Regions from separate parts of the Alteromonas sp. BL110 genome, predicted to be linked through region 4. Evidence: predicted binding sites of a transcription regulator. Region 4 holds the regulator's gene; each other region holds the start of a gene.
The links. Region 4 encodes sigma-54, which starts transcription at its own class of promoters, with help from an activator protein. Its sites were predicted from a motif close to GTTGGCACGNNNNTNGNNT; they were not measured.

Region 1 (7,645 bases), 250 kb from region 4:
AGGTATTGGTGCAGTTTAGACAACCCAGTCAAGTATTGAAGAGGGCGCCATGATTTTGAAAAGTGATGGTGAAAAAAAAGATTGGCTACAGAGGCTTATGCGAGGCTGGCTTGCGCCGCCTCCAGGTCAAGATTGGGTGTTAGAAGCGGAATGGTCGCGCATTATGCAAACGCCGGTAAAAGCCCGAGGCCTACTCTATGTTGTAATAATAGTGCTGTTTTTGTTGGTGGTGTGGTCTTATTTCGCAGAGATTGACGAAGTTGCTAAAGGTGATGGGAAGGTTATTCCGTCACAACAGCTGCAGGTGCTCCAGTCCTACGATGGCGGGATAGTGCAGGAGATTTTAGTGCGTGAAGGACAAACCGTTGAAGCAGGGCAAGTGCTATTAAAAGTCGATCCCACGCGCTTTCTGTCCAGTTTAGAAGAAAATACCACTCAGTTTGCAGCACTTGCCGCGAAGGTACAGCGCTTGTCTGCGCTTACCCAGGGCGAGGTATTGCGGTTTAATCGAGAACTTAAGGAAGAGGCGCCTACTATCGTTGATAATGAGCGAAAACTCTATAACTCGAATTTAGCTGAGCTTGATGAAGTCGCGGCGGGTTCTGATTCCCGTATTTTGCAACGCCGACAAGATGTTGAAGAAGAGCGAGCTAATCTCTCTCAATATCAAAATGTGCTGACACTTTCTAAAAAAGAGCTTGCGGTGACTAAGCCATTGTTAGCATCAGGAGCAGTGTCGGAAATAGAAATTCTTAGATTAGAACGTCAAATAGTAGAGCTTGAAGGCAACATCAGCAAATCTAAAGTGGCAATAGAGCGAGGCCTTAACGCTATTGAAGAAGAAATTATTAAGAAGGAAGAGGCCCGCCTAAAGCTAATCAATCGATGGAATCAAGAATTGACCGATGCGACTGGTGAAATGGCTATGCTACAGCAGTCTCAAACGAGTTTAGAAGATGTAGTATCGCAAGCTGACTTGCGCTCCCCTATTAATGGAACGGTTCAACGACTACTCATCAACACAGTTGGCGGCGTTATTACACCAGGTAGTGCCGTTGTCGAGCTTGTTCCTCAAGATGATCAGCTTATTGTTGAGGCCAAAGTTTCACCGAAAGATATTGCTTTTATTAGGGAAGGGCAGCCGGCAATCCTGAAATTTAGTGCATACGATTTTACTATTTATGGCGGTATGTCGGCTGAAGTTCAGCACATTAGTGCAGATGCTATTACCAATGAAAAAGATGAAACCTATTACCTTGTCAGGCTTGAAACAAAGCGAAGCATCGCAGATGAATCCTTGGACATTCTGCCAGGCATGATTGTGCAAGTAGATATTTTAACGGGTAAGAAAACCGTTCTTAATTACATTTTATCGCCCTTATTTAATGTGACAGCCTCTGCGCTGAGGGAGCGCTAATGAGACATTTTATCGCAGAAAAAGACTTACAAGGGGCACTTACTCAATACTCTTGGTCTAGTTATAGTAGTGTCAATGAATTAAAGTGCGATAGTAGTGACTGTGTATGGATTATGGCGAGCGATAAAAGCTGGCGTCAGTTACTGCTTGAGGCAAAACAAAAAGCCGATAACCTCGTTTTGCTCACCTACAAATATGACCGCCTAGAGATGCAAACAGCACTAATGTTAGGTGCTAGAGCATATTGCCATGCGCTAGGGACACAATCTCTACTGTCTTCTGTAGCACGTGTTATAGAAGCTGGAGGCATGTGGTTGCCCAATGAATTATTGACAGTGACTACTTCAAATGTCGCTGCGAACTTGCAGACGAAGCGTAATTTACCTGTGCTGCGTGAGCTAACCAACCGAGAAAAAGATGTGTTAAATGGTATTTTGGAAGGGTTAAGCAACAAGGAGATAGCTAGAGAGCACGGTATTACAGAGCGTACCGTTAAAGAATATGTTGGTACGCTCCTTCACAAGTTTGAAGCGAAAGACCGGATAAGCTTATTGCTTCGTATAGGCGAATTTAGTCATCTAAAAGATGCTCTATAACTTCAATATGTGAAACCACACCGTCTATCCCTAATTCAATGAATAGTTCCTGATGATCGGAGCGCTTAACTCCGTCTGCATAAACTTTTATACCAAAAGTATGGGCAAGGGAGCAGAAGCCACGTATAAAGGCGTGATTGGCAGGATTGTAATCGATATCTGCCATAAACGCAGAGTCGATTTTTACATAATCCAAACCCATTTCCTGAACATTCAACAACTGCGAGAAGGACTCTCCAACTCGCTTTAAACCCACTTCGCATTCCTTGGCTTTAAGCGTTGAACAAAAGTCTCTAAACTCATCAGGGAAGCGCGTAGCTGTTGACTCTCGTACTTCAAGACATAATTGTTTTGCCGCTTTTTCGTTGGTCCCAATTTGATAATAAAGTTGAGCTAGAATTTCTGGGTTGAGCATAAATTGCTCAGAACATAAAAAAGCAAACTTCGAGTTTGTATTAGTGCGGTTTATGTAGTTGATTAAGCTGGTAACTGTGGTTAGTTCTAGCTGGGGTAAGAGCCCTAAATATCGAGCCCAATGGGTATAATAACCACTTTTCCTTAGCTCGCCATCTATAGTGACGCCCGCCCAACTCTGATAGTGAACCAAATTTCGGTCAATATCTAAAACCGGGAAGTTAAAGGTTTCTACACCACATTCGTCAATAGTATTTTGTAGTTCTTTTTCCCAGCGTTTTTGCTCTACCAAGCTAATAAATTCTTTGAGCGTTGATTCGATAAACGGCTCATCCATATCTAACAGTTCTGCTTCATCAATCATCGCATCTGCCCGCATCAACAGGGCAGAGAAACTATCGTCTGGGCGAAGTTTAACAACGGATTGAAATACCTTGGGGTCACCTACATCACTAAACGCACTTAAACACGCGCCATGGACCGCTTCTGAAATAGCAACAGCATCATGGGTTTCCGTGAGTAAAATAGCGAATTCATTTCTTTGCATTCTTGCAATACGGCTGTCAGTAAACTGATGATGATGTAATGAAAGGCAGTCATTAATCTCCTCAACAAAATCGCGAATGCGCCTTTTTCTGATATTTGCAGGTGAGCGTAAAAAGCCTTCGCCTTCGGTAAATCTGACGAAGAAAAGGCAGTTCACCCCTTCAGTGTCTCTAAATGCCAGCTGCCCTTTTAAAATTGAAATAAAGTAATCTCTGTTAGCAACGCCAGACTCGTCGTCAAACTGCGTTTTGTAGCGCATGAGATCTAGCCGTGTATTTTCTTCATCCATGATCTTTCTAGAGTTAGAAGCAAGAAAGTTCATGGCGCGCACTACACGCTTAAGCTCTAAGGTGCGAGGCTCCTTTAGCTGGATAAATTGCATTTGTTGGAATGATTCAGCCTGGCGCACGACACCGTCTAGTGGGCGAATAATGAAGCGTAGCGCCCAGCCGCCTAACAGGCCCGAAAATATGCCCACAAGAGATAAACCAAAAATAAGTCGCTGTGTAGCGCGCCACATTGATGCCACCGCAAAGCTAGTATCCGTCTCGACATAAACCGTGCCGTACTGACCCCAACCTTCGCTTACTTGGGCGATACCTGGTTTGACTATGGGAGAAAAATTATCTGAAAACCACTTTGGCGTATCTTCATCTAATTGCACTTCGTGGGTGTGTGCAGAGACAATTTCACCGTTAGATTTTTGAAGCACAATGGAAGCGTAGTGACCAATGTCAAATTGTGACATTATGAAAAGATCTAGTGAAACAGGGTCTTTGTCAAGCCCACTTAGGGTAAGGGCAAGCATACTAGCGTTGTCTAGGTTTTTTGAATAAAGCTGCTCTTCTACGTATTGCTTGGTAGTTATTCCATGAATTGTGACGCTACCTGCAATTGCAACAAGGACAACAACTGCTATGGCAAGCCATAATTCTCTTGTTATTGACATAAACTCCTAAGACCTTCTGCTAATCCCCTCTTGTTTCATGCGCTCAATAACATCACGCCACCTTGATAGTCTGCTGGTAGACGAAGAAACTTGTGCAGTTTTACCCGGCTGCCAAATACCCGAATCATTAAAACTGAATACAGGAATTAAGTCCGTCCGTTGAGAACCTGGCAACACATTAGACACTAAGCTATCTAGCACCAAAGGATCCGATGAAGGGGAATCATAGTATCCCAAAACCATATGTGCTTGCGTTACTCGGCTTCTACCAATCTTCGCTTTTACATAAATGAGGCGAAGTTTAGAACTATCGATACCTAAGTGTAGCAGAGCTACGTATTTTGCAATGGCATAATCCTCACAATCTCCGCGAGAATGACCAAAAAGCTCAGAAGGCGTGGCCCAATAGTCTTTTTGTTTGAATACGATATCGTCAGTAGCGTATTGGATATGCTCGTCAAAAAAAGCGTTTACACCGATAAGCTGCTCTTTAATGGCCTTGTTTTCAAGGTCGTTAAGTTTAGTTTCAAGCGCGCTAACATGTAATGCTTTGTCAGCTCCAAAATTATTTTTAACTTCCTGTTCGAGCTTTGGAAACTCGATAACGTAGTGATCCCTCAGTTGTTGTCCAGCCAGTAGCAAGGCTACTAATGCTAAGCAGTGTGACGCAAACAGAGAAAGGGTCATATTTTTATTATGTAGGTCATACTAAAGTATAAGAGAGAGTACTTGTCTCTATCTGAAGTTTAAGTATTAGATACTATACGTAGTTATAGGTATAACACGGGTATGTTGATAATCCAACCCTGTTTCCCACAACGCCAGTGACTTACATTTGATAAAGTGAAAGCTAATTTACTTCTTAACTACAAAATCATTTTCCTGAATGTTAGCAGTAATTCCCGACGTAGCGTTGACTACTACAGATGAATTGCCATAAGCACTATCAACAACAAACGTACCGGGGTAGAGCGTATATTGAAGATATCTTCTACCGCGATTGTCGACCACTTCTTTGGCCTGATAAAGATATAGTTCATCTTTTACAGATATGCCATTATCTCGCCCAAGTGATACCGAAATTTTATTGTTCGCAATACTGATCACGCGCCCCGTAACAGGTTGGCAGGCTGTCGCCTCTTTAATATCTTCTATTAATTGACTGATTGACGCATCTATTGCTTGACCGTAGCGTGATTGCCAAAAGGTTGACGAAAATTCATCGACGTTTTCAAACCTATCAAACGTCCACTCCTCATTAGTATCGTAAGAGGAACTGAACAACAGACCGCCGTTTATTCCGTCATAAACTTGTACAGACATTGCAAATGCGCGATGTGAAGTGCTGCTTCGCCATGGGGTAAACACGGATGCCTCTTTTTGCGTAACACTTAAATCATCAATAACTCCAATAATGACGAATTGTGTGTTACTTTGATCTGATAGCGTTCGTACGTTTTGGTCGGTATAGCGGCTATCAAACTTTGCAGTATGGGGAGCAACGTAAGTAAGGCTCAGATTATCTGTCTGTTCTCGCATTGCCTTAGCTAAACGCTGTGTAAACGCCTTATCAAAGTGCGGAATATTTCCTTGGGTCAGTTGTGATCTGTTTCTTATCCTAAAATGTGTAGTTGCAAAGTGCTTTTCGTCCTGCTGCGCTGAGCATATTTCCCCTTTGGGGAATATGTCTGCACGCACACTAACCGTGACTACATCGCCGTTATAAACTTCGCTCACAAGTTCTAATTGTTCGACTTCGCCCGTCGAACGAATCGTCATCTCTTCGTTTCTCAGAAGTCCATTGGTTAGTTTGGCTACACTTTGCACTGATGCCCCAGCAAACAACATAGCTTGTTTAAGCGCATCTTGTGTTGCTGCACGTTTTGCTGCTTCTTTGTTACCGTCCATTACCACGGCTTGCCCTGTGGCTTCATACCAAACGGCATGGGATTGCCCCGCCAACAGGCCAAGAAGGCAAACTGCGGCCATTGCTCTGCTTAAACATGCCATTAGCGTTGCTCTGCTTGCTTGTCGCACGTGACACCTCTGTGGTTGTTTAGTTATTGCGATTAAGTAATATCGTAATCTATGTGAGAACTATGCGAAAAAAGTGCCAATTAAAGGGCCTAGTTATCTTGGTAAGAAAACGGGCGCATATATTGCTTACCTTCTTCGGACCAAGGTATATGACTGCAAAGTAGCGTTATGGAATGTATCGTTATCGAATTTGATGTTCTTCATAACGCTTTTCCGCCTTGTTATTAGCTTATAAAGGTAAACATTTAGATGTCATTAACTCGTTATTGATGCACACAGAGGTTTTAAATTATGTGGTTGAATGGACTAAAAAATTCGAAATTACTTTTGCGGTCTTCCATGTTTGGCCTAGCAATTTCTTTGAGTAGTTGTGGCATTATTGATAAACACGTCGAATGGGAAACCGTAGAGCCTGAAACTTATCCTGTTTTAAAGGCGGTTGGCTATGCGCCAATTTCATCGCAAAAGGGCGAGTCTGACAGTATGAAGCTAATAATGGCGATGAAAGCGTCAAAATTAGATGCATACCGCGAGTTAACCGAGCAGGTATACGGTCAGAAAATAGAAGGTAGTCAGTCTGTATCACGCCTTGTTGTTGACAGTGAAACGTTACGCGCGTCTGTTGAGGGAGTAATAAGAGGCGCCGAGGTGGTTAAGACTTATCCCGTGGGTGAGGATACCTACGTAACGGAGCTTTCTTTAGATATGCAGCAAGTCTACGATATTTATTTGTCGACTGCTAAGCCGCGCCGAGTGAAAGATGTAAAGTATTACTAGGTAGTAAGTTAAAGGCAATTCGCGCTAATTACTTTGCAGTGGAATGCTAGAAAAAACGTGATAATAAAGTGAACTTGACTGCCGATGTGGTGAATTTAGCAGCCGATGTGGTCAATGCTCTGCGGCCATACAAAGCTATTTAAAAGCCTAAGCACTCACTCCAGAGCCTAAGGTTCCACCCTTCGGTTTACCTTTTTTGTCATAAGTAAGCGATTCTTTTGCTCGAACTTCCATCATCAAATTCCGCAAGTGTGTGAGGCGTAGCTGTCCTTGCTCTACGGCTTTTTGATTAATCTGTGTTCGATATTTGCAATCTTCAAGGAGCTTCTTAGCGTCAGCCATTAATGCTTCGTCGTCTTCCGACATTGCATTTTCACTTTTGATAGCATCTTCAATACTCGCGTCTAGCGCTTGAATAGAGGTTAGAAGGGCTGTTTTTTCGTCTAACAAATTCATCAAAGATTCAGCGTCACGCGAGCTAATAAGCTGCAGTTCTTTTTCAAGCAGTGACGCAAGTGAAGTCATTTGCTCCACTTGCCGTGATAATGCTTGTGTTAACTGACTCGCTTGTTCTGTCACTATACTTGTCTCATTGAACGTGTTTGATAAATTCTCGCTGATTATTTAACACCAAACTATTTAGCCTCAAATATTTGGGATTCTAGTTTAGCGATTTTATTTGCAAGCACTTCAGGATTAACCTTGTACTCACCACTTTGGATCGCTTTCTTAAGGCGATCAACTTTTTCCTGATTCACAGGAGCTTCAGTCCCTTTCTTCTGGACTTGATTCAACTGCTGAGCAGATTGCGTTAGCGAAACAGAATCTTGTCTTGGCGCTTGTGCTGTTTGCGCCGCTTGCGCTGAAGCCTGCTGTTGAGATTGTTGCGTCTGGTTCTGCTGCGCAACT
Region 2 (7,645 bases), 1.7 Mb from region 4:
CAATTGCGACGAAGTCAGCTGCATTAACAGCATCCGAGTTCTTTCCAACGCGATAAAGTGCTATTTCGTGTTCCATCAATACGGTGCTATTTACCTCTTCAGATTTGAGTGGCTCAGTAGAAAAAGCGAGATCTGTAACTCTTTCGTGCAGTTGGCGTGAAAGCGCGTCCAACGTCAACACTTCTGCCTTTACAGACCAATCAGGAAATGAGTTGTGAAGATGGCTGAGCATTGTGGGCAACAGTAGTTCGCTTGCTAGCTGTGTTGCGCCACAGACCACATACTCAGACGACTGGATTTGCAGCTCTTGCTTTGCTTCGTTGAGCGTGGCACATAATTGCTTTGCGTATGGTAGCAGCTTTTCTCCGGACTGCGTGAGCTGGATACTGTTACGCTGCCTAATAAAAAGCGTTGTGTGAAAATACTCTTCAAGCAACTTTATTCTAGCACTAACGGCAGATTGGGTGAGGTAAAGGTTTTCAGCGGCTTTACCGAAGTGACGAGTTTTTGTCACCTCTATGAAAGTGGTGAGAAAGCGTATGTCCATGCTTTGTGTACAACCGAATTGATATGGCTTTAAACTGCCACACATAATACGGTAAGTAAATACAAATGCACAGAAGCGCACCCCTTAAACCGGTGCGCTTAACTAAAAATCCAGTTAATACTCTTCTTGATGCAAACGTCGCTGCTTTTCACGACGTTGCAAATCACGCTTCTGTTTTACCTTCACAGAAATATGACGCTTAGACGTAGATTTTTTCGCGTGGAGCTCTTCCTCTTCTACCGAGTCCCATTCATCACGCTGGTAACGATAGTCTTTACTCATTGACTTCTCTGGGTTGTTAACACACCTCAATTATTATCCTAAGCCGAAAAATAGAAAACGAATTTTAATCATCGTAGCGATAAGAATTTTTCATTACGTTCTTCATGGATTTTCACAAACGCGTTTCGCAAAAACATGTGTCATTTTTGTTACAATCCGCCCACAGCCGCAACTTGTTAGAAACCCCTATTTTAGATATATATTTCAGATAGTTAGATAAGTTAAAAACTGAACTCATCGTTCCCAAAGCAATCCATCAACAAAAATATGTTTCTCATTTGCTATTACTTTTTAACCCGTTAAAAATTTTTTATTGATAAGAGAAAAATCTTTTGTTTTATCTTCATTTTTATTTATTTTAAAAGTGCGCTGAACAAAACATTACGTTGGGTACAACATGAAAAGTTTAGCTATTCGACTATCTGCAAAACCATATATTGACCGTCAAAAATTTCCCTATGGTTTTCGTAAATCAGGTGATTTCAGTATAAATGAAGCCGATCTTTTAACTAACTACGGCAAGACCTTAATAGGTCTTGAAAGCGGTGAACTTTCGCCAGAAAGTGAAGATGAGCAACATTTCGTTGCATTCATTAATGGCAAAGTTGAAGCTGTGAATAACCTTGAAAAAGCGTGGGCAAAATATGTCAGGCTGGCGAGAGGGAAAAAACATTTTTATACCCTTCATAGCAGTGCTAGTAATCAATCAGAATACGATGATGATTATTCTGATGAAGAATTTGATGTAGCCTAAGCTTAAAACATACCGGTCTAGGTTAGAAGCTCGCTCAGGCGAGCTTTTTTGTTTTAGACGATAAATGATCCCAATCAAGTCTAAGCAAGAAGAAAATGAAGAAAGGTTAAGGACTGTCTACACTTAGAGTATTAAAGAGTGACGCTAACTAATTTTAGCTGTCTCTCTATACAAAGAGCCCTAGCAAAGGAGGCGCAACGATGATCATTAGTTCAAAACAGCTTACTCATTTTTCTATTCATGCCGTTGATGACAAAGTAGGCGGCATCCGCGATATTCTTTTTGACGATGAAACGTTTACCGTACGTTACCTGGTTGCAGATACAAATACGTGGCTTCCACTTAGCAGAAAAGTGGTAATTTCTCCCATCGCCGTAACAGAACTTGATAGTAGTGATGACACTGTTCATGTAAATATGACTGTTGAAAAGTTAAAGAACAGCCCATCAATTGACGAACATAAACCTGTTTCTCGTGAATATGAAGAGAACCTCTTTAAATATTTCGGCTACGGCTACTACTGGATTGGGCCCGGGGCTTGGGGAGAATTTGCACATCCCAATGAGCTTGTTGAATTACAGCAAGCGGAGGAATCTGAAACACTCCATCCTAAAAAAACAAGCAATCACCTGAGGGCTGTAGGAGAAGTAGGTGGCTATGAAGTTGCCACGACTACTGACAATGTTGGTCACATAAGCAACTTTATCATTGATACGCGAAGTTGGAAAATCGTAATGCTAGTAGTTGATACCAACAACTGGCTTCCAGGCGGCAAGCATCTTGCGTTATTACCAAGCGATATTGAAAACATTGACTGGGCGGCCCACAGTGTTGCTGTCAGCCTCAGTCACGACGAGTTGGTCGAAAGACCAGAAGTTGATAGCGATAGAATTGCAGAAAAAGATTACATTGCTATGTTGTGCAAACAACACGGTAAATAATTATAGATGAAACCCTAGGGAGTCTTCAACGATACAATGTCCGTGATAGCGCGGACATTGTCGTTTAGATAACAAGAAAAAACTACTCGCAGAAGAATTCATACATAAGCGCAATAAGACGTTTCACACGCTCATCCGCAAGACGATAGTAAATCGTTTGGCCTTCCCTTCTAGTAGCTACCATTTTTGATTCTCGCAATAATGCAAGGTGTTGAGAAATCACAGGCTGTGAAACATTGACCACTTCTAGAAGCTCGGTGACCGACTTTTCCTCTTTCAATAATGAACAAAGCACCATAAGACGCGTTTTATTCGCAAATTGCTTAAGGAAGATCTCAGCTTCCACCGCATGTTCCATAATATCATCTGAACTTATTACCATATCCTCAGACATAAGCACTTCCTTTCTTTAACGTTTCTGGCAATAATTTAGCCATTAATTATACTAAAGTATAAGACATTTTGCCGACTTGCCATTATATGCGATGAATTCCGGTAATTGATATTGTTTTATTGAGTTTCCACTCGCATATTAGATACAGCTTATTCATCTTGTAAAAAGTCGTTATAAATTAGGAATGCCATGCTAATAGATATTAGAACTCGAATTGAGAACATCAGCTTCGATATTCGTTGCGTCACTGCACAAAAAGCTACTGAAGAGTTAACGCACAATAATGGCATCCTTATCGATGTAAGGGAAAGCAACGAAGCGGCGAGCCAGCCAGTTCACTGTGCCCTCAATATCCCTCGTGGGGTGCTTGAAATGAAAGTTCTAGAGAAATTCCAAGATGCGTCTATACCGCTTTACATTCATTGTGCGTCTGGCGTTCGTGCAAAATTAGCAGCCGAGCAATTAATACAAATGGGATACGAAAAGGTATCAGTTGTAACCTGTCCTATATCAACCATCAACCGTACCCTTAAAAAATGACTTGTATAAACTGTCTATGCTATAAGTAGCTAAAAACAGTCAAAGGGCGTTGTATGCTTAAATCCACATTAGAACAATGGCGTATGTTTAAAGCCGTTGTCGATGCTGGTGGCTTCAATCAAGCGGCTACAGAAGTACATAAAAGTCAATCTAGTGTTCATCACGCTGTTCAAAAGCTTGAGAACGCTATTGGTGTAACACTATTTGAAAATATTGGCCGTAAAGTACAGCTTTCTCCTCAGGGCGAACTCATGTATCGCCGCGCTTCGTTTTTGCTAAATGAAGCTCATAAGCTTGAAGCGGTAGCAAGTAGTTTAAAAGTAGGAACAGAAACAACACTGCGCATAGCTGTGGATATTATCTTCCCTTCTGAACTGTTGTATAACGTACTTGCTAAAGTCTCTGCTGAATTTCCTCTCCTGCGTATAGAGATTGAAGAAACCGTGCTAAGCGGTGCTAACGCGTTGTTAAGTAGCGGAAAAGTAGATTTGGGCATCTCTCCTTTTGTCTTTCCAAATGGTTTTAGCGAAGACTTATGTGAAATTGAGTTTGCTGCGGTGGCTCATGCCAAGCATCCTTTACATCAATTAAATAGAACTCTTACATTAGAAGACCTTAAAACTCATCGACAGATTGTAGTTCGCGATTCCTCTGCAGAACGCAAAGCAGATGTAGGTTGGCTAGGTGCAGAACAACGTTGGACGGTGAGTCACGTAAGAACATCGTTAGATATCATTGCTCAAGGATTGGGGTTTGCGTGGCTGCCTATTGCAATTATCAAAGACGAATTAGAAGACGGTACTCTTGTCCCGCTTCCTTTGGATAACAACGCTGCCTTGAGAAAGGCCCTCCTCTATCTTTCTTTTGAAGATGGAGACACCTTGGGTCCAGCAGCGCGTGCGTTTATGGGAGAACTGAGGTACCAAACAATGAATCTGCCCACTTCAGATGTTATGCTCGAGTCCTGCTCAGACTAGCAAGCATATTAACTAACCGCAGCAGGCAGATGTTGAAAGCCTAACAAAAACCCAAACAGCGATATTGATACACCTATCAAGGCGACTGCACCATCGTCTGTCGCCATTCCGACAGCCATAATGAACACTGACAATGCGGGAATTAGGCCCATAAAGGGAACAAGCTCGAGGGGGATCATTACCAAACCGCAGCCTACACAATTCAGTGCAATTAAAGAACGAAACACGGGTTGCCTCATAAAAAAACAACGGGGAACAAGAAAGCGATCGACGCTAACAGCATAGGGTTTTACTTTTTCAACAATATGGCGTAGTCGGTCAGCGTCGCAGTGTATGTCCATTACTTTTTGAGGTAACCATGGATGTCTGCTACCGAGTAAAATTTGCAATGCAATAAGTAAAATCGTCACACCGGTTAAAGAAGGTACACCTGGAATAGCGCCTAATGGCGTGCAAGCGATAAAAGATGGGAGTGCCAGCATAGGACCAAAACCACGCTTTTCCATCACTTCCCAAAAATCTGCGAAATAAAACGAATTCTGACTAGCGCGAGGCTGCATTTTTGTCAGCAGCTCTGTCAAGGTCATTGATCTTTCAGCTGTTTTTGTCCACATTTTCAATTCCTTTGATATAAATTTCGCTGTAGTCCTCTTATTTAAAAGAGCAAACGCGGTCCTTCAATACGCAAACATTACAAATCTTATCTTTATACATCACCAATAAAAGGGGTGCTCTTCTTCCAATTTGTGCGAAAAATGTGCCACAGCCTTCTTCACCAGCATCTCAAAAGTTATTGGGAATACTTTTTGCAACTGTGTGTAAATAGGTAACACCTTATGTTTATTTGATATACCGAAAGCCAATTAAATCAAATTACGATAGTGGCGTATCGAACGGTCGTTCACATTACTGAGTTTAGATATTTGAGGCGACTTATTTAAACGCTAACTTTGTGTTACTCGAACTAAACAACATAACGCTAAGAAATAAGTGACTATAAGTAGGTATCTAGTTATCTTTTCTTGCTGTTTATGATAAAACTATGACATTGATTTTCTTCCATATTTTAAATGGAAAGTAATAGAGAGGGACATCCACGTGCTAACCGTACTTTTAGTTGATGATGACGCCGAGTTTACAGAAGTAGCTTGTACTATTATTGAGTTTTTAGGCCACGACGTCCTCACAGCTGCGACATTAGCTGAAGCTCGCGACTGGCTACAAAAAGAAACTTTCGATCACGTACTGTTAGATTTTATGTTGCCCGATGGAAGTGGCGCTCATCTATTTAACGAGCTTGATGCGCTTCCTAAGCGTCCTCGCGTTACTTTGATTACCGGCCACCCATCGGTTAAGAGCGTAATTAAAGGCTTATGCGGACCTACCGTAGACTATCTCGTCAAGCCAATACAGCGCGAGGAAATCGAGGCAGTATTAAGTAAAAAAACAAAAGAAAAACAACCTAAAGAAGAAACGATTGAAAAACACTTCGACTTACTTATCGGTGAGTCACCCGTGATGAAAGAGTTATACAAACTCATTTCAAGGGTTAGCAAAACAAGCGCTAACGTTATGCTGTTAGGTGAAAGTGGCGTTGGTAAAGAAGTGGTTGCAGCTGCAATTCACCGAGCTTCAGAAAGTGAAGGCCCATATATCGCCACAAACTGCGGTGCATTCTCTAAAGAATTAATTGGTAGTGAACTATTCGGCCACGAAAAAGGCGCCTTCACCGGAGCAGTAGGTCGTAAAGAAGGTGTTTTTGAACAGGCTGAGGGAGGCACCCTTTTCTTAGATGAAATCACAGAAATGCCTATTGATATGCAGCCTAACCTTTTACGCGTACTTGAAAACAAAGTAGTGCTTCGCGTGGGAGGTACAAAGTCAATTCCGGTAAATTGTCGCGTGGTATCTGCAACAAACCGGACAATGGAAGAAATTGCGCAGAGTAAAGTATTGCGAGAAGATATTTATTTCAGGCTGGCAGTTTTCCCAATTACTATCCCACCTTTACGTGAAAGAAAAGAAGATATTCCCCTGCTAGCGAAAACCTTTATTGCCGAATTTAATAAAGACAACGGGTCTCATTTTAAATGGGAAGATAATCAACTTGAGACACTTCAAGCTTACGATTGGCCAGGTAATGTTCGTGAATTGAGACACTTTGTACATCGTGCCGCAATTATGAGCGACCCTGAGAAAAGCGAGATTGAGCTACCCAAAACTATTGAATCTCCTTTTGCACAAAAGCAAAGTACCACTCCCGCCCTTCAAGCTGGCAGAACCATTGAAGATGTAGAAAAAGAGCTTATATACGCCACATTAGAGAAAGTAAGTGGAAATAAAACCACGGCCGCAGAAATGTTAGGAATAAGTACAAAAACGCTGTACAACCGCCTTCATGCATACGGCGACCTAAGCAAAGACGAGTAATGAGAGGTATTCGATATGACTAGCGAAGAATTCTCACGGCTGAGCGTTTTCGTTCACGATGCTCGGAAACCTTTAAATAGAATATCTATGCAGGCAGAGCTAGTAAAAATGGCACTAAACGGAGACGTTGCGCCCGAAAAGGCATTAGCGGCGTTGGATAAAATAATAAGCAGTGCAAAAGACTGCAGCGAGACCCTTTCTGAAATGACGTCAGAACTGGGTGAGAATGATGCGGAATGAATAAATGATCTCTAAAATTCTGTCTTCTATTTACAGCTGGATAATTTTGGTTGTAGTCATCATTGTTGTTATGACAGCGAATTCTTTTTATGTAGTCAGTACACTTAACGACCTGTCAGCACTCGAAGCGCGGTTGTTTACCACTAACCGGGTAATCAATGCAGTAAATAGGCTTCATGTAGCGGTGCTGCGCGTAGAGTCTGGTCAAAGGGGCTACATGCTTACAGATGATGAAGAATATCTAACTGATTACACAGAAACCCTTGGCGTTATCGGCGAGTTGATGGACGAAGTGGAAGTAAGCTCCTATTCCTCTGATATCGATGAACAATCAGTAAGAATTGAGGAACTGCTTAATCTAACTAAGGCAAAGATTAACGAGGTTATCAAAGTCGTCGAACTCATAAAGGAAGGAAAGCAGAGAGACGCCATCAAATTAGTCGAAAGCGATAAAGGTATTGATCTTTACAGACGCTTTGAAGAGTTATTCCGTGAAATTGATACATCCGAACGTGGTATGCAAGGTACGCATTTAGCAAA
Region 3 (7,645 bases), 1.9 Mb from region 4:
TCGATGCAAGGTGGCTTTGACAACGAACACGTTGAAGGCGTTTATGATGCCCTTCCTTTCCTTATCGCTAATACCAATCGCGTAATGGGGCTTGAAAAAGACCCCGCTGATTTTGTAGATATGAAAGGCAAGCGTGTTGTAGTGCTAGGTGGTGGTGATACCACCATGGACTGTGTACGCACCTCAATCCGTCAAGAAGCTGCGCAAGTAACTTGTGCGTATCGTCGTGACGAAGAAAGTATGCCGGGCTCGCGCCGTGAAGTGGTTAACGCTAAAGAAGAGGGTGTTGAATTTAAATTTAACCTTCAGCCTCTTGATATAGCCGTTGATGAAAACGGAAAAGCCTGCGGCGTTAAGTTCGTTAAAACCGAAATGGGACCGCCTGATGTCAATGGTCGTCGTCGCCCTGTTGAAATAGAAGGTTCTGAACACGTACTTGAAGCAGATGCTGTTATCATTGCGTTTGGTTTCCAACCTAGTCCTGCGCCATGGTTTGCTGATTTCGGCATTATGCTTGATGAAAAAGGCCGCGTGCGCGCGCCTTCTGCGGGTAAGTTTGCTTTCCAAACTTCACACCCACAAGTATTTGCTGGCGGTGATATGGTGCGTGGTAGTGACCTAGTTGTTACCGCTATCGACGAAGGCCGCAAGGCTGCCGAAGGTATCATGGATTATATTGGCGTTTAACCTTCGCGAATATTCCCTGTTATTAAAAGCTCGATAGCTCTGCTATCGAGCTTTTTTGTTTTATACGTCCTAGAAGATACGAAAAGCACTACTTATATACCTTAATAGACCAAGGTTTAGTTGAAGCGAAAGAGTAACCTTACTAGTATCGTAAAAAACAAATTAAGAACATCGCCCACTGGATAAAGAACTTACCTATGAAGCACGTAAACACTTGGACAATTTTACTTTGTTTAGCATTAGCCTCAGCCGCGGGAAATGCTTGTTTTGCAGAAACCCTTCCAGTAGATTCTTCGTTAAGCGTCCAAGTGAATGAGCAGAAAAATAAAAAGGATTCGGCGCCGTCTCTAAGACGACCTGCTATTGTGTCTTGCCCTGCAAAATTTCAAAAGGTGAAAATTTCTGACGATGCAAGACAATGTCAAGCCTTCGAAAATGACATGTCGGCAGTGATGGTTTATCACTCACCACGCACGCCCAACGAAATGCTCAACGTTTATGAAACAGCCCACCCATCGCTAACCCCCCATCCTCCAGTTAGTGGCCGTACCCTACTCTCGTCTGAAGATAAGACAGTAAAAGTCATAATAAGCCCTGATAACGCGGGCTCTCAAGTCGATATTCTGGTCACCTCACAAGCTAACTAGAGGCGAAGTAAATTTGTAAGCAAGATAGTCTATGTTGGCACCCGCTTTGCAATTTCAGCAATAACTACTTCATGACAGTAACAAGCGTCATTTTTATGACGCCTATGTCGTAAACGAAGCGCATGCTGCTAAGCCATACACTCTAGGCTCGGCTAGCGTTAAGTTTCTTCTGTCATGACTTTTTCTATTGATATTTGCGAGGGTTACGATGGAATTGGCAATTATTTTAATGATGTTACTTATTGTCGTTGCACTAGGTGCCATAAAGTTGTCAGACGGTGGGGTCGCATTTCCATTTAGGCGGAAAGCACAACTGTTTACTCCGGTAGAACATTCCTTTTTGAATCTTATCGAACAGGCTATGGGGCGAGAGTTTAGAATTGTATGCCGTGTACGTCTTAATGATCTGGTATCAGTACGTCAAACAGCCAACAAGAAGACAGCAAGCCAAGCGCTTAGCAGAGCGTCGAGCAGACAGCTAGATTTTGTACTGGTTGATAAACAAGATATGAGCCCTGTAATGGCTATCGATTTAGTTCACAACCAGGGCAAAGAAGGCTATAAAACACAGAAAGATTGGTTTGTAACCGGCGCCTTAGATGCAGCAGGCCTTCCACACGCAAGAATTAAAGTTAAATCTGGCTACACTGTTGACGATATTCGCGAGTGCTTAGAGAACAAACTTATTCCTTATCGCCGTTTGCAAAATAAAATGGCACAACTACCTACGCACAACCCAGAACCACCCAAGCGCCCTACCCGTCCAGTGCGTTCAAGCAGAGCAGCTGCCGCCTGATTCGGTTAATTCAAGCTTCCCCTAGCCTTTGTTACTTTACTGTTTTCTTACTCTCAAATAGCGGTAACAAAGGCATTTTTCTGTCAGTTTCTCAATTTTCCTTATACAATTAACCCGTTAAATTCCCTCAACACCGTCGGTAGAGTTATGAAAAAAATTGGTATTTTAGGTGCAATGGATGAAGAAGTTGCGCTACTTAAAGCATCACTTTGGAATGTAAAAGAAACAAAGTGGAAACACCTTACATTTTATGAAGGCACACTTAATGATATGGAAGTGGTGTTGGTTAAGTGCGGTATTGGTAAAGTGGCAGCTGCTATCGCTACCACGGTATTGATTGAGCAATACGCTCCTGATGCTGTCGTCAATACGGGTTCTGCCGGTGGTTTTGACAAAAACCTGAATATTGGCGACTTAGTGATAGCAAGTCACGTTATACACCACGACGCCGATTTAACCCATTTTGGTTACAAGCTTGGTCAATGTGCAGGTATGCCTGAAGATTTCCGTTGTGATACCGCATTAATGGAAACAGCACGTAGTGCAGCTGCAGAGATTACCTCATTGCAATCTACAACGGGCTTGATTTGCACCGGCGATGCTTTTATCGGGAGCGATGAAGCGGTGGCGGATTTGCGTGAAAACTTCCCTGATATGAAAGCGGTAGAAATGGAAGGCGCAGCTATCGGACAAACCTGTCATATGCTCGAGACCCCGTTTCTTGTGATTCGCTCATTATCAGATATTGCTGGAAAAACTTCGTCAGTAAGCTTTAAAGAATACCTAGACACTGCTGCTAAGCATTCTGCACAGCTAGTAATGGCGATGATTAAGGCTCTCGCAAAGTAATATGACAGAGGTGATTAGCGACCCGCAATATCAGTCGCTATTAGTACTTTGGCTGGCTATCGCCGTAGATGCCTTATGGCGATGGCCCCAAAGTACGCATCCCCTAACACTTATGCGCTACCTCGTTTTGCAAATGGGGCGTAAGGTAGTGCCATCTCGAGACTTCGGTCCATCTCAGCACTACATTTCGGGTTCGTTAGCAGCACTAGTATTACTTGCGCCGTTAGTAGTTTGTATCGCCATTTTAGTATATATGGCTCAGTACCCCGTTTTCTTTGAAGCTATTATTCTTGTCTCGCTGCTCGATTTTGGCTACCAACGTCAGCAGTATAAAAAAGTGCTGGCAAGTGTTGGCAGAAACAAAAAGTCTCTCGCTCGGGAAATGGTTCAGACCATTACCGCACGACAATGTAACTCACTGACAGATATTGGCATTGCTAAAGCCGCGATTGAGTCGCTTTGGCTTAAATTTCTTTACCTGTATTGCGGGGTTATTTTTTACTTTGTGGTTGCAGGGCCAATAGGTGCATTGATCTATCGGTTACTTTTGCTTACATCGTGGCAATGGCACTACCGCACTCCTTCAATGGCATTTTTTGCAAAACCAGTTCGCAAGCTGGTTTATTGGCTTACTCTTCCACCAGCAGCCATTGGCGGCTTGATAACCCTGCTAATTAGCCACCCCGTAAAAGGCATTAGTGCTATAAAACGCGCATCAGTAAAAGATAAAACGTCACTACTTCTGGCACTTATGGGTGGTGTACTAGGTGTAAAATTGGGTGGCCCGGCGATTTACGCCAATAAGAAAATTCGATATGCCCGCGTAGGAGGCGTAAATGAAGTCAAGTATTCTCACATGTTAAAAGCTAAAAGCACGATTACCTTGGCTATGATAGCAACGAGTGCATTTGCATCATTAACCCTATTAGCCATGGCCGTTGCTCTATGAAAACACTACGCGTAATAAGCACTTTTTCTTTTATACTACTTTGGACACCCTCTCTTTTTGCCCATGCAAACATAGTGGCAGAACCTACCGTTGAGCCCAAACTCATTGCCGATGAAAAGCAACTTCCGTCTATCGGTTCAACAACTCATTTAAAGGCGAACACTACCAACTTAAAAATAGTTAGCCTAGCACCACACCTTACAGAGTGGGTATTTAGTTTAGGTTTAGGTTCATACCTTGTAGGTGTAAGCGACTACAGTGACTATCCAGAAGCAGCGAAAAATATCCAACGGGTAGCCGATTTTCAAGGTGCTGACATTGCGGCAATAGTGGCGTTAGAACCAGATTTAATACTTGCTTGGGATGGCGGCAACAAACCTCAGGATATACATAAACTTTCTTCAATGGGGCTTAATGTATTTACCAGCAAGGTTGGAAATATCACAGATATTGCTAGTGAAATAAAAAGGCTAGGAGCACTTACAAACACGCAAAAAAAAGCCACTCAGCTCACCAACGATTTTCTCAGCGGGTTAAAAAACCTAAGGCAAAAATACGATACTGAGCCACGTATACCGGTGTTTTACTATTCATGGACGGCGCCCCTTATGACTATTGGCCCTAACGCATGGGGGAATAAACTGTTAAATGTTTGTGGCGCACAAACGCTATTTCACGATAGCCCGATAGATTACCCTCAAGTAGCTGTTAAAGACGTGCTAGTTCGTCAACCCCATGCACTCATAGCCGCCTCCAAAAGTTCACACGAAGAGTTAGAAGTATTCTGGCGCGCTCATCGCGGGTTTCTTGATGCACCACTTATTGTGGTCGACCCGGATGTTACTAGCCGCTTTTCACTACGATTAATAAATGAACTAAAATCATTATGTGAAGGTATTAAATAAAACGCATAAGCGTTATACTTAAGTCTAAAATATCAGTAAGAAGGTAAGAGCATCTTTTCATGCGGATTGTTGTTGCGGGTTTTCTAGTTGTTGTTAGTGTTGCATTATTTGTTTCGCTTCAGTGCACAGCGAAAGCGACGGCACAAGCTTCTGTTGCCGCTTCTCCTTATCTTATTGAACGAGTCGCTAACAACGACTGGCTGCTTATTGATGTTCGCTCACCTGAAGAATTTGCCGATGGTCACATTCCTGGCGCGGTGAATATGCCCCATGAAAACATTAATGAATATCTTAGCGAGTTAGAAGATCATAAAAACAAGCCTATCATTATTTATTGCCGTTCTGGCAGAAGAGCTAAACTCGCCATGAAAGTGTTGGAAGAACTCGACTTCTCTGAAGTCATGCATTTAGAAGGCGACATGTTAGGCTGGAGCGCTGCAGGCATGACAGTAGATAGGATGTAGTCTAGTTGCTCAGCTCTAAGAACCACACAATGTTTTTATAAACCAACCTCTTAGCCGATAACTGTGTGTAACTTATCCCCTGTGATACACTCTTTGTATTCCACGATTGCATGAAACCCCTATGAAAATAGATATTGCTACTCCGGCTATGTTATTTCCGGCAATTTCTTTATTGCTTCTAGCCTATACCAATCGCTTTTTAACGCTGGCGACTATCATCCGAAACTTTTCAAAAGAAGAAAAAGATGACAATACCCAAGCGCAGATAAAAAACCTTCGATTGCGCATTCAGCTTATAAAACGTATGCAAATAGCGGGTGTGGGCAGTTTTTTTCTTTGTGTGGTATCCATGTTGGCCATTTATCTCACCTATCAACAAGTGGGAAACTGGGTTTTCGCGGCAAGTTTAGTGTCATTGTTGTATTCATTGTGGATGTCGGTAAGAGAAATTCTGATTTCTGTAGAAGCATTAGATGTTCACCTTGACGGTATGAAAAACGCCCCCCATAAAGAAAAAACATGACGCCAACCACTAACATGAACCACTTAGTTCAAAGCAATATAACGTACGAACAGTTAGCGCCTGAGTTTTTTGCAGGCGTGATTTCTCTTGGTAACGATGTACATGGTGACAACTACTTAAGTAACGAATTGCTCGCTGACTACTATGCTAAAAGCTTTGTTGGTGACATTAACGCAAGCTGGGTAGCGCTATACAGAAATAAGGTAGTAGGTTTCAGGCTAACCTTTGCACATACCCAATGGAAAGTAGATGAATGGTGCAGCCCTTCGCTATGGCCGGTCGATTCAAATACGGTGTGCTATTTCAAATGCAATACTGTGGAGCCCGCTATGCAGGGCTATGGAATTGGCAGTACGCTATTAAGCAAGTCTATAGAATGTGCAAGAATCCAAGGTGCTGAAGCGGGTTTAGCGCATATTTGGTTGGCAAGCCCAGGCAATAGTGCATTTAAATACTTCACCAAAAACGGTGGCCAATTGATAAAGAAACACGCCAACAAGTGGCGCTACGCTTCTATTCACGAGGGCTATGATTGTCCCGTTTGCGAGGGCTACTGTGAATGTGAAGGCGCGGAAATGCTACTACAATTTTAATGCCTAACATGACGTAAACGTTCACAGCCATCTTATTCTATGATCTACGACCCTCTTATTTCACCCGGCGTTTCGTCAATGCTGCCCGCGCCAAAAAGCTACTGGCATGCTACGCATAAAATACCAACGCTGCCGCCCTTAAACAAAAAGTTAAATACCGAATATCTCGTAGTCGGCGGAGGCTATACCGGTCTGTCTGCTGCCATCACACTTGCTCAAGCTAAACAGGAGGTTACGCTACTTGATGCAAATTCACTCGGTTTCGGCTGTGCAGGCCGCAATGGCGGTTTTATCCTTTCTGGTAGCGGCAGACTGTCATTAAACGCTATAGAAGATAAGTGGGGTCATACTGTAGCAACGGGTATGCAGGGCGAGTTTGATAGTGCCGTAGATTTGCTTAAAAAGCGTATTGTAGACTTCGATATGCAAGTCGATTTAGTAAAAGGGCCTTATTTAAAATTGGCCCATAATACTAAGCAAGCCAAGCAGCTCTATGCCACTGCTAAGCATCTTGCGTCAAACTTCAATGTACCAAGTGCGACCTTAACCACTGAAGTCCTCTCCGCGCGCTTTGGTATTGAAGGCGCTTACGGCGGCGTTGAGCTTGAAGGCGCATGTTTACACCCTTTAAAACTGGCGAGTGAATATGCAAAAGTAGCTAAAAAACTTGGCGCCACACTTTTTTACGACTCGCCAGCCATTCACATTGAAAAGCAGAAAGCTGGGTTCCTTGTCACCACGCCAAGCGGTTCAGTATCAGCAAAGCATATACTCATTGCTACTAACGCCTATACCCCTAAACACTTTCAGGAGAGCGTAGATAATAAGCAGTTTCCTGTACAGTCGAGTATCTTCGTTACCGCTCCTTTAAACAATGAACAACGCGCTTTGACCGGATTAACCGCACCCATGAGTTTTATGGATACGCGGATAATGAAATACTACTATCGGGTATTGCCAGATGGTCGATTGTTATTTGGCGGTCGCGGGGCAGTAAAAGGCAAAGATGCGGATAACGCTAAAGAGAAGCAGCGACTTTATAACGCTATGGTAAAAAGCTTTCCAGCACTTAAAGGTATCGCCATGGACTATTTCTGGAGCGGTTGGGTGAGCGTGTCGCTAGATAGCATGCCACGTATTTTTGTCGACAATGCACACAGTACTGATTCTGCTATAGGCTATGCCATGGGTTACTGTGGCTCGGGCGTTTCTTTTGCCGCTTTTGCCGGGCA
Region 4 (7,645 bases):
AAGATACCAGCAAAGTGCAAGGTGATAAGATTACATTCGATATGATCACTGAACAATTACTTGCCACTGGTGGCGCCGGAAAAGATGGTGAAGGTCGTGTAACCACAGTGTTTACCCCGGACACCATTCGTAAGACATCATCTAAGAATGACAACGAGGACAATGAATAGCAATGGCAACTTTGAGCGCTAAAAACCTTGCTAAATCGTATAAATCACGACAAGTCGTTCGCGATGTAAGCCTTTCAGTGTCTACTGGACAAATTGTAGGTCTTCTTGGCCCCAACGGCGCTGGTAAGACCACTACTTTTTACATGATTGTAGGTTTGGTCAACTTAGACAAAGGTAAGATTGAAATTGATGATAATGAACTTACTCACCAGCCTATGCATGAGCGTGCACGCCGCGGTATAGGCTACCTCCCGCAAGAGGCATCAATTTTTAGAAAGCTTACGGTACATGAAAATATCATGGCCATATTGCAAACCCGTAAAGATTTAAATTCACAACAGCAAGAAGAAGAAGCAGATGCCCTACTTGATGAATTTAATATCAACCATATACGTAATAGTACGGGGATGAGTTTGTCGGGGGGAGAGCGTCGTCGCGTAGAGATTGCTCGAGCTTTGGCAGCAAAACCACAATTTATTTTGTTAGACGAACCATTTGCTGGTGTTGATCCAATATCAGTTAATGATATAAAGAAGATAATACAGCATCTTCGCGATAGGGGGATTGGTATCCTTATCACGGACCATAACGTGCGCGAAACATTGGATGTTTGCGAAAAAGCGTACATTGTGAGTCATGGCGAGCTTATTGCGCAAGGAACAGCAGAACAGGTTTTAAGTAATCAGAAAGTAAGGGATGTATACCTAGGCGAACAATTCAGGCTATAGTTAGTGTAACCGAATTGTCATTTTTCAGTTTCGCTCTGGTATATTCAATTTAGAGCATTTAAATAAGACGTAGATGAAACCATCTTTACAGCTAAAATTTAGCCAACAACTTACAATGACACCTCAGTTGCAGCAGGCCATCAAGCTTCTGCAGCTTTCTACGCTTGATCTCCAACAAGAGATTCAAGAAGCACTCGACTCTAATCCGCTACTTGAGGTGGAAGAAGGTAACGACGAGCCGCCAGTAGAAAAGAACAATGTCGAGAGTGATGATAGTGGTGCTGAAGCGACTGCTTCTGCCTCAAGCGATACGCTTGAAGCTGGTGATGCACTAGAGAAGAATGATCTTCCCGATGAGCTACCTATCGACAGCACTTGGGATGAGTATTATTCCGCTTCTTCTGCACCCGCACCGGGTCCATCTAATGATGATGAACAGATTTTCCAAGGTGAGACTACCGAAGATATTCAAGAGCATTTGCTTTGGCAAATGCGCCTCACTCATTTTTCAGATACCGACCGCGCCATTGCCACAGCAATCATTGATTCCATTGATGAATCAGGTTACTTAACTGTTACCCTTGACGATATCTTAGAAGCTGTCAACGACGATGATTTAGAAGAGCCTATTGAGATGGACGAAATAGAGTGCGTGCTTAAACGCATTCAAATGTTCGACCCTATTGGATCAGGTTCTCGTACGCCGCAAGAATGTCTTATGGTGCAATTGCGCCAATTTTCAGAGGACACACCTTGGCTTACTGAAGCGAAGCAGCTTATTGAGGAATATTCAGACTTACTAAGCAGTAAAGACTATCGCACGCTAATGCGTAAGAGCCGATTGAAAGAAGATCAGCTACGTGAAGCAATGCGTTTACTTCAAACCTTGAATCCTCGCCCAGGTAGTGCTTTAGTTACTAAAGAGCCTGAGTACGTTATTCCCGATGTCTCAGTAACTAAGAAAAATGGCCGTTGGGTGGTTGAGCTGAACCCCGATAGCCTGCCTAAATTAAGCGTAAACCAACAGTACGCAGCCATGAGTCGCCGTGCTAAGAACAGTAGCGATTCACAATTCATCCGCTCACACATGCAAGAGGCTAAGTGGTTCATCAAGAGTCTTGAATCTCGCAACGATACCTTAATGAAGGTTGCAAATTGCATTGTGCAGCAGCAAATGGGTTTTTTTGAGCACGGCCCGGAAATGATGAAACCAATGGTGCTTAATGATGTCGCAGAAATGGTAGATATGCACGAATCGACTATTTCGCGTGTGACAACGCAAAAGTATATGCATACGCCCCGTGGTATCTTCGAATTGAAGTATTTTTTCTCAAGCCACGTTGCAACCGAGTCAGGTGGTGAATGTTCATCTACAGCGATTCGGGCATTGATCAAGAAGTTAGTGGCTGCGGAAAATCCTGGTAAGCCGCTAAGTGATAGCAAGATTGCTTCGTTGTTGGCTGAGCAAGGCATAAAAGTCGCTCGGCGAACAATAGCAAAATACCGGGAATCGTTATCGATCCCGCCGTCGAACCAACGCAAGAGCCTTATTTAAACGGGCTCAACAATATAAGGAAGACGAAATATGCAAATCAACCTTACTGGTCATCATGTCGAAATCACCGACTCTTTGCGTAATTATGTCGATACGAAGTTCAGCAAACTTGAACGTCACTTTGATCACATTTCTAATGTGCATGTCATCCTGAACGTTGAAAAATTAAATCAAAAAGCCGAAGCGACCGTTCATTTAAGTGGCGCTGAAGTATTCGCATCCTCAGAAAATACCGACATGTATGCGGCGATTGACAGCATGGTTGATAAACTCGACCGGCAGGTAATCAAGCATAAGGAAAAACTGAAAAAACATTAGTAGTTAATTGAGCATGGATATACAAGCCATCGTAAGTCTGGACCGCACCGAGTGTGCGGTTCAGTGTAATAGTAAAAAGCGAATTCTTGAGATCATCGCTGATATCGCTGCCAAGCAAAACGATAACATCGACCAGGCAACCGTTTTAAATAGCTTAATGGCTCGAGAACGTATGGGTAGCACGGGTATTGGCAACGGCATTGCACTCCCCCACGGTCGCCTCGCTGGTCTTGAAAAGGTAATAGCAATAGTTGTAACTAGCACACCAGCTATCAACTTTGATGCCCTAGATGAAAAGCCTGTAGATATATTTTTTGCGCTGCTCGTTCCTGAAGAGCAAACCGAAGGACACCTTCAAACATTGGCTACCGTTGCCGGTAAGCTAAGCGACAAAGAGACAATTAAAACAATACGTCGTGCGACAACTAGCGACGAGATTATTTCTGCATTAAGTTAAATAATATGCGCTTATACATCACGAGATAAGCGCTCAATTCAACAGCGTGTATGTGATAAAACCCAGAATATAAGGGAGAATTTAGGTGAAGCTGATCATAATCAGTGGTCGTTCGGGGTCTGGTAAGTCTGTCGCACTTCGCGCATTAGAAGACTTAGGTTATTACTGTGTTGATAATATCCCAGTAAATTTGCTTCCCACCCTCACCCATACTGTTGTTGATGAATACGACCAAGTTGCGGTAAGTATTGATGTTAGGAATCTTCCCAAAAATCCAGACGACCTGGTAGAGATTCTAGACTACCTTCCTTCTTCTTGGTCGATGACCATAGTGTACATTGACGCGAGCGACGATGTGCTTGTTAAGCGGTTTAGTGAAACTCGCCGTCTTCACCCTTTAGCCAAGTTAAATAAGTCACTATCAGAGGCCATTAAAGCAGAATCCGCGCTGCTTGCCCCTATTACTGAACGTGCTGATTTATACCTAGATACAGATAAGCTGACGATACATCAACTAGCCGAACTGATCCGAGAACGTATTCTAGGTAAAAAGAGCTCACGCCTCGTATTGGTGTTTGAGTCATTTGGCTTTAAACACGGCATACCTAAAGACGCGGATTATGTTTTTGATGCGCGCTTTTTGCCTAACCCTCATTGGGAACCTGACCTTAGACACCTTACTGGGTTAGATGCCCCCGTAGAGGTATTTTTAGGCTCACAACCCGTGGTCACCAAATTCATTTGGCAAATTCAAAACTTAATGACCACATGGCTTCCCCATTTAGAGCGTAACAATAGAAGCTATGTGACTGTGGCTATCGGTTGTACTGGCGGCCAACATCGCTCTGTCTATATTGCCCAAACCTTGTCGAAAACATTCAGTGAAATACATCCTGATGTTCAAATACGCCACAGAGAGCTTAACCAGTGATGACTATTCAGAAAACGCTAACAATCGTCAATAAGTTGGGCTTACACGCCAGAGCGGCCACGCAATTGGTTAAGCTTGCTAATCAATTTGATGCCAAAATCATTTTGAAAAAAGGTGATAAAGAAGCAGATGCGAGCAGCGTTTTAGGCTTGATGATGCTGGAAAGTCACCAGGGCGAACAGGTTGACGTTATCGTCGATGGCGATGACGCGGTGGATGCACTCGCTGCCATTGAGGAGCTCATAGAGGGCAAATTTAACGAAGACGAATAGCGACCAATCTACCTTCCCTTTGTTGAATTAATCAACAGTTAGTACGGTTATACAAGATTCTCTCGTAGAACCTGCGCAATTATCATGACAGACTTTATAGAATTGCGATATTCTACGCATACTTAGGCTAAATAGCCTCTATTTTCCATCTCAGCTTAGTAGGAATAACGCCTTATGGCAGAAGCGCTTGTTTCTAAATACGTACAAACCCAGTTACGCGCACTTAACGCGGCATTGATAAACGGTCAATTTGTCTCTGTACGTAAGCTTCTGCTTGAGCTCCCCCCTTCAGACGTTGCTCATATTCTTGAATCTAGTCCTAGCAGGACCCGAGATGAGTTGTGGGAGTTAATTGATAGCGACTTTCATGGCGATATTTTAGAAGAACTTTCTGACGATGTACGAAACGGTATCATTACCAAAATGCTTCCTGCTAATGTAGTAGATGCACTTGAGGCAATGGATACCGACGACTTAGCTGAAACGCTAAGCAGCCTTCCTGAACCTGTATTGGCAGACATTCTCGATTCGATGGATGCACAAGACCGCGTTCGTGCAGAACAAGCGCTGTCTTACGGTGAAGAAACCGCTGGTTTCATCATGAACACCGATACCATTACTTTGCGTCCTGACGTTACCATTGACGTGGTTCTACGCTATATTCGTTTAAAAGGTGAGCTACCAGAAAATACTGATACCTTTTATGTGGTCAATAGAACTGACAATCTAGTTGGTATCATTCCTGTTGCCCGTCTACTTACCGCAGACACCGACGACAAAGTGTCTGATGTTATGGACGAAGAATCAGAAGCCATTCCGGTGAACATGCCCGACGATGAAGTGGCAAGCTTGTTTGAACGTTATAACTGGCTTTCAGCGCCGGTTGTTGATGAAAATCATCGGTTAGTGGGCCGAATTACCATTGATGATGTGGTTGATATAATTCGTGAAGACGCTGAGCACTCGATGATGAGTATGGCTGGTCTCGATGATGATGAAGATACCTTTGCACCAGTTATGCAAAGTACTAAACGTCGCTCCGTGTGGTTGGCAGTTAACCTTGTCACTGCGCTAATGGCGGCTATGGTAAGTGACTTATTTGAAGCCACGCTCAGTCAGCTTGCCGTTTTAGCTATTTTAAATACCATTGTGCCGAGTATGGGCGGCGTGGCGGGTAACCAAACCCTTACACTAGTTATTCGCGGTATGGCGCTCGGTCATGTTAATGCAAGTAACTCGCGCTGGCTTATCAGTAAGGAAATCTCTATTGGCTTTCTAAATGGTGCAATTTGGGCGGTGCTTATTGCCTCTGTGATTGCCCTCTGGAAACAGGACTACATGCTGGGCGTTATTATTGCCTTTGCGATGATGGTAAACATGATTGCGGCAGCGCTAGCCGGTGCAACGTTACCCATGATAATGAAGCGGCTAAAAATAGACCCTGCACTTGCCGGAAGCGTTATACTTACCACTATTACTGACGTGGTTGGGATATTTGCTTTCTTAGGTACCGCGACACTGTTTTTGATTTAAGTCTATAACGTCTATTACTACTAAATAGGGTTAAGTCGTGTTTTAAGCATACTGCTTAGGCGCTAAGAGCTTTGGCTGTATATCCATTTATATTTAGTTTATACCCTACCCCCCAAACGGTTTGAACAAGCTGGCCACCGTTTTCAATACTGTTAACCTTATCAAGTTTCGTGCGTAGTCTGTTGATATGGGTGTTTACCGTGTGCTCATAACCTTCGTGATTATAACCCCACACCTCACTGAGTAGTTGGTTGCGTGAAAAAACCTGATTGGGATGACGACAGAAATAATTCAACAAGGTAAACTCTCTTGCTGTTAATGTCAGCAATTGCCCATTTATCGTTACGCTATGATAACGCTGGTCAACTTGAAGCGGGCCTATTTCAATGCGCTCGTTGTAGCCATCTGCGTCTCTTGAATTTTCAAGATTAGGCATACTTCTACGCATATGAGAGCGAATTCGCGCTGAAAACATGCGCTCATCAAACGCACCAGAAAGGTAGTCATCTACGCCGGCTTCGTAGTAGTTAGTTTCATCTACGCTTTCGCTTTTGTCACTGAAGGTGGTCACATCGCTTTCAACGGCTACAACCCAGCTTTCGGGGTTACTATCAACTAAACTTTTTATACGCTGCAAACACTTAGCGCACCTGTGTGATTCGACAATAATGAGAGAATAATGTTGCACTTTAAGCAGCGACGCTGCTGAGCGAAAGTTCGACACTGCATCGTGCAGAAAACAATGCTTACTTAAGCATTGCGATATATATTGTTGAAACTCATTTCCGCTGTAGATGATAAGGATCATATCTCGCTCCTATTTCGCCAATAAACAAAAAGACCAGAGCCTTGGTGTTTTTATTTCACATTAATAACAATTTTTTAATCGATAAATTAGAGGTAGAAATTTCTAACAGTCTTGTTATTTATCGAGATAAATCCGTGTGCTTTTTGTGATTGTTTTGTGATGATTTAAAAATTTTACTGCCCTAAATTTTTATGCGATTTAAGCCATAAACAAGGACAATAAAATGAAATTCACTAAACTTGCTAGCGCTACCCTATTGTCGCTCGCAACAATTTCAGTAAGCCAAGCCGTTACATTAGATGTTGAAATTACTAATTTAACCCAAGCGCAAAGTTTTACGCCGCGCCTAGTTATTGCGCACGATGACACAGTCGACGCTTTCGAAGTGGGGCAGCCCGCATCATCGGCGTTGGCGTGGCTTGCTGAAGCGGGTGTTATTGATGATGAACAAAATGCTGATTCAAGCGGCGCTAACTTTGAGGCGTTATTAGGTCCTGTCGATACAGACAATGGATCAAACACATGGCATCGTTTTGGCGGTCTTCTAGCCCCGAAAACAACATTAAGTTATCCCTTCGATACAATGGACAAGCCTTATCTTTCACTGCTGTCAATGTTGATACCGACCAATGATGCCTTCGTTGGTATGGACAGTATCGAAATCCCTACTGAGCCTGGCACCTATACGTATTATCTTAATGCTTACGATGCAGGCACTGAATTAAACGATGAGCTAAATAGTGCTCGTACTGACGTCGTTGAAGCCGGCACAGGAAATGCGTTAGGGGGCTATGGTGTTCCTGGTGTCGCTGGCGGTGGCGCACCTACTCGTATCGTTGATTTAGGTACGGGCGGCACAGGTGTAGGGGCACA

Region 1: D1814_RS03005 (flagellar assembly protein T N-terminal domain-containing protein) is a predicted target of sigma-54. The motif match lies at 6,022-6,040, and genes of this name have one in related genera.
Region 2: D1814_RS15715 (exopolysaccharide biosynthesis protein) is a predicted target of sigma-54. The motif match lies at 5,182-5,200, and genes of this name have one in related genera.
Region 3: D1814_RS12090 (DUF2726 domain-containing protein) is a predicted target of sigma-54. The motif match lies at 1,368-1,386, and genes of this name have one in related genera.

The regions. Positions count from the first base shown of each region.
Region 1 is NZ_CP031967.1:666,769-674,413, reverse strand. Features, by position in the region: gene D1814_RS03030 (type I secretion system permease/ATPase) at 1-53, shown strand, start outside; gene D1814_RS03025 (HlyD family type I secretion periplasmic adaptor subunit) at 50-1,417, shown strand; gene D1814_RS03020 (helix-turn-helix transcriptional regulator) at 1,417-2,013, shown strand; gene D1814_RS03015 (bifunctional diguanylate cyclase/phosphodiesterase) at 1,988-3,922, opposite strand; gene D1814_RS03010 (transglutaminase-like cysteine peptidase) at 3,929-4,609, opposite strand; gene D1814_RS03005 (flagellar assembly protein T N-terminal domain-containing protein) at 4,778-5,959, opposite strand; gene D1814_RS03000 (LPP20 family lipoprotein) at 6,299-6,736, shown strand; gene flgN (flagellar export chaperone FlgN) at 6,884-7,315, opposite strand; gene flgM (flagellar biosynthesis anti-sigma factor FlgM) at 7,372-7,645, opposite strand, start outside.
Region 2 is NZ_CP031967.1:3,634,421-3,642,065, reverse strand. Features, by position in the region: gene D1814_RS15745 (LysR family transcriptional regulator) at 1-547, opposite strand, end outside; gene D1814_RS19435 (hypothetical protein) at 662-829, opposite strand; gene maoP (DUF413 domain-containing protein) at 1,227-1,583, shown strand; gene D1814_RS15735 (PRC-barrel domain-containing protein) at 1,784-2,524, shown strand; gene D1814_RS15730 (ArsR/SmtB family transcription factor) at 2,607-2,918, opposite strand; gene D1814_RS15725 (rhodanese-like domain-containing protein) at 3,108-3,458, shown strand; gene D1814_RS15720 (LysR family transcriptional regulator) at 3,512-4,435, shown strand; gene D1814_RS15715 (exopolysaccharide biosynthesis protein) at 4,444-5,049, opposite strand; gene D1814_RS15710 (sigma-54-dependent transcriptional regulator) at 5,534-6,865, shown strand; gene D1814_RS15705 (hypothetical protein) at 6,881-7,105, shown strand; gene D1814_RS15700 (sensor histidine kinase) at 7,110-7,645, shown strand, end outside.
Region 3 is NZ_CP031967.1:2,794,183-2,801,827, reverse strand. Features, by position in the region: gene D1814_RS12100 (FAD-dependent oxidoreductase) at 1-687, shown strand, start outside; gene D1814_RS12095 (hypothetical protein) at 885-1,334, shown strand; gene D1814_RS12090 (DUF2726 domain-containing protein) at 1,543-2,130, shown strand; gene D1814_RS12085 (5'-methylthioadenosine/adenosylhomocysteine nucleosidase) at 2,278-2,979, shown strand; gene D1814_RS12080 (cobalamin biosynthesis protein) at 2,981-3,928, shown strand; gene D1814_RS12075 (cobalamin-binding protein) at 4,003-4,833, shown strand; gene D1814_RS12070 (rhodanese-like domain-containing protein) at 4,893-5,297, shown strand; gene D1814_RS12065 (DUF2721 domain-containing protein) at 5,419-5,820, shown strand; gene D1814_RS12060 (GNAT family N-acetyltransferase) at 5,817-6,413, shown strand; gene D1814_RS12055 (FAD-dependent oxidoreductase) at 6,453-7,645, shown strand, end outside.
Region 4 is NZ_CP031967.1:916,106-923,750, forward strand. Features, by position in the region: gene lptA (lipopolysaccharide transport periplasmic protein LptA) at 1-170, shown strand, start outside; gene lptB (LPS export ABC transporter ATP-binding protein) at 173-898, shown strand; gene D1814_RS03975 (RNA polymerase factor sigma-54) at 972-2,453, shown strand; gene hpf (ribosome hibernation promoting factor) at 2,484-2,771, shown strand; gene ptsN (PTS IIA-like nitrogen regulatory protein PtsN) at 2,785-3,228, shown strand; gene rapZ (RNase adapter RapZ) at 3,314-4,159, shown strand; gene D1814_RS03995 (HPr family phosphocarrier protein) at 4,159-4,431, shown strand; gene mgtE (magnesium transporter) at 4,606-5,964, shown strand; gene D1814_RS04005 (winged helix-turn-helix transcriptional regulator) at 6,020-6,772, opposite strand; gene D1814_RS04010 (spondin domain-containing protein) at 6,996-7,645, shown strand, end outside.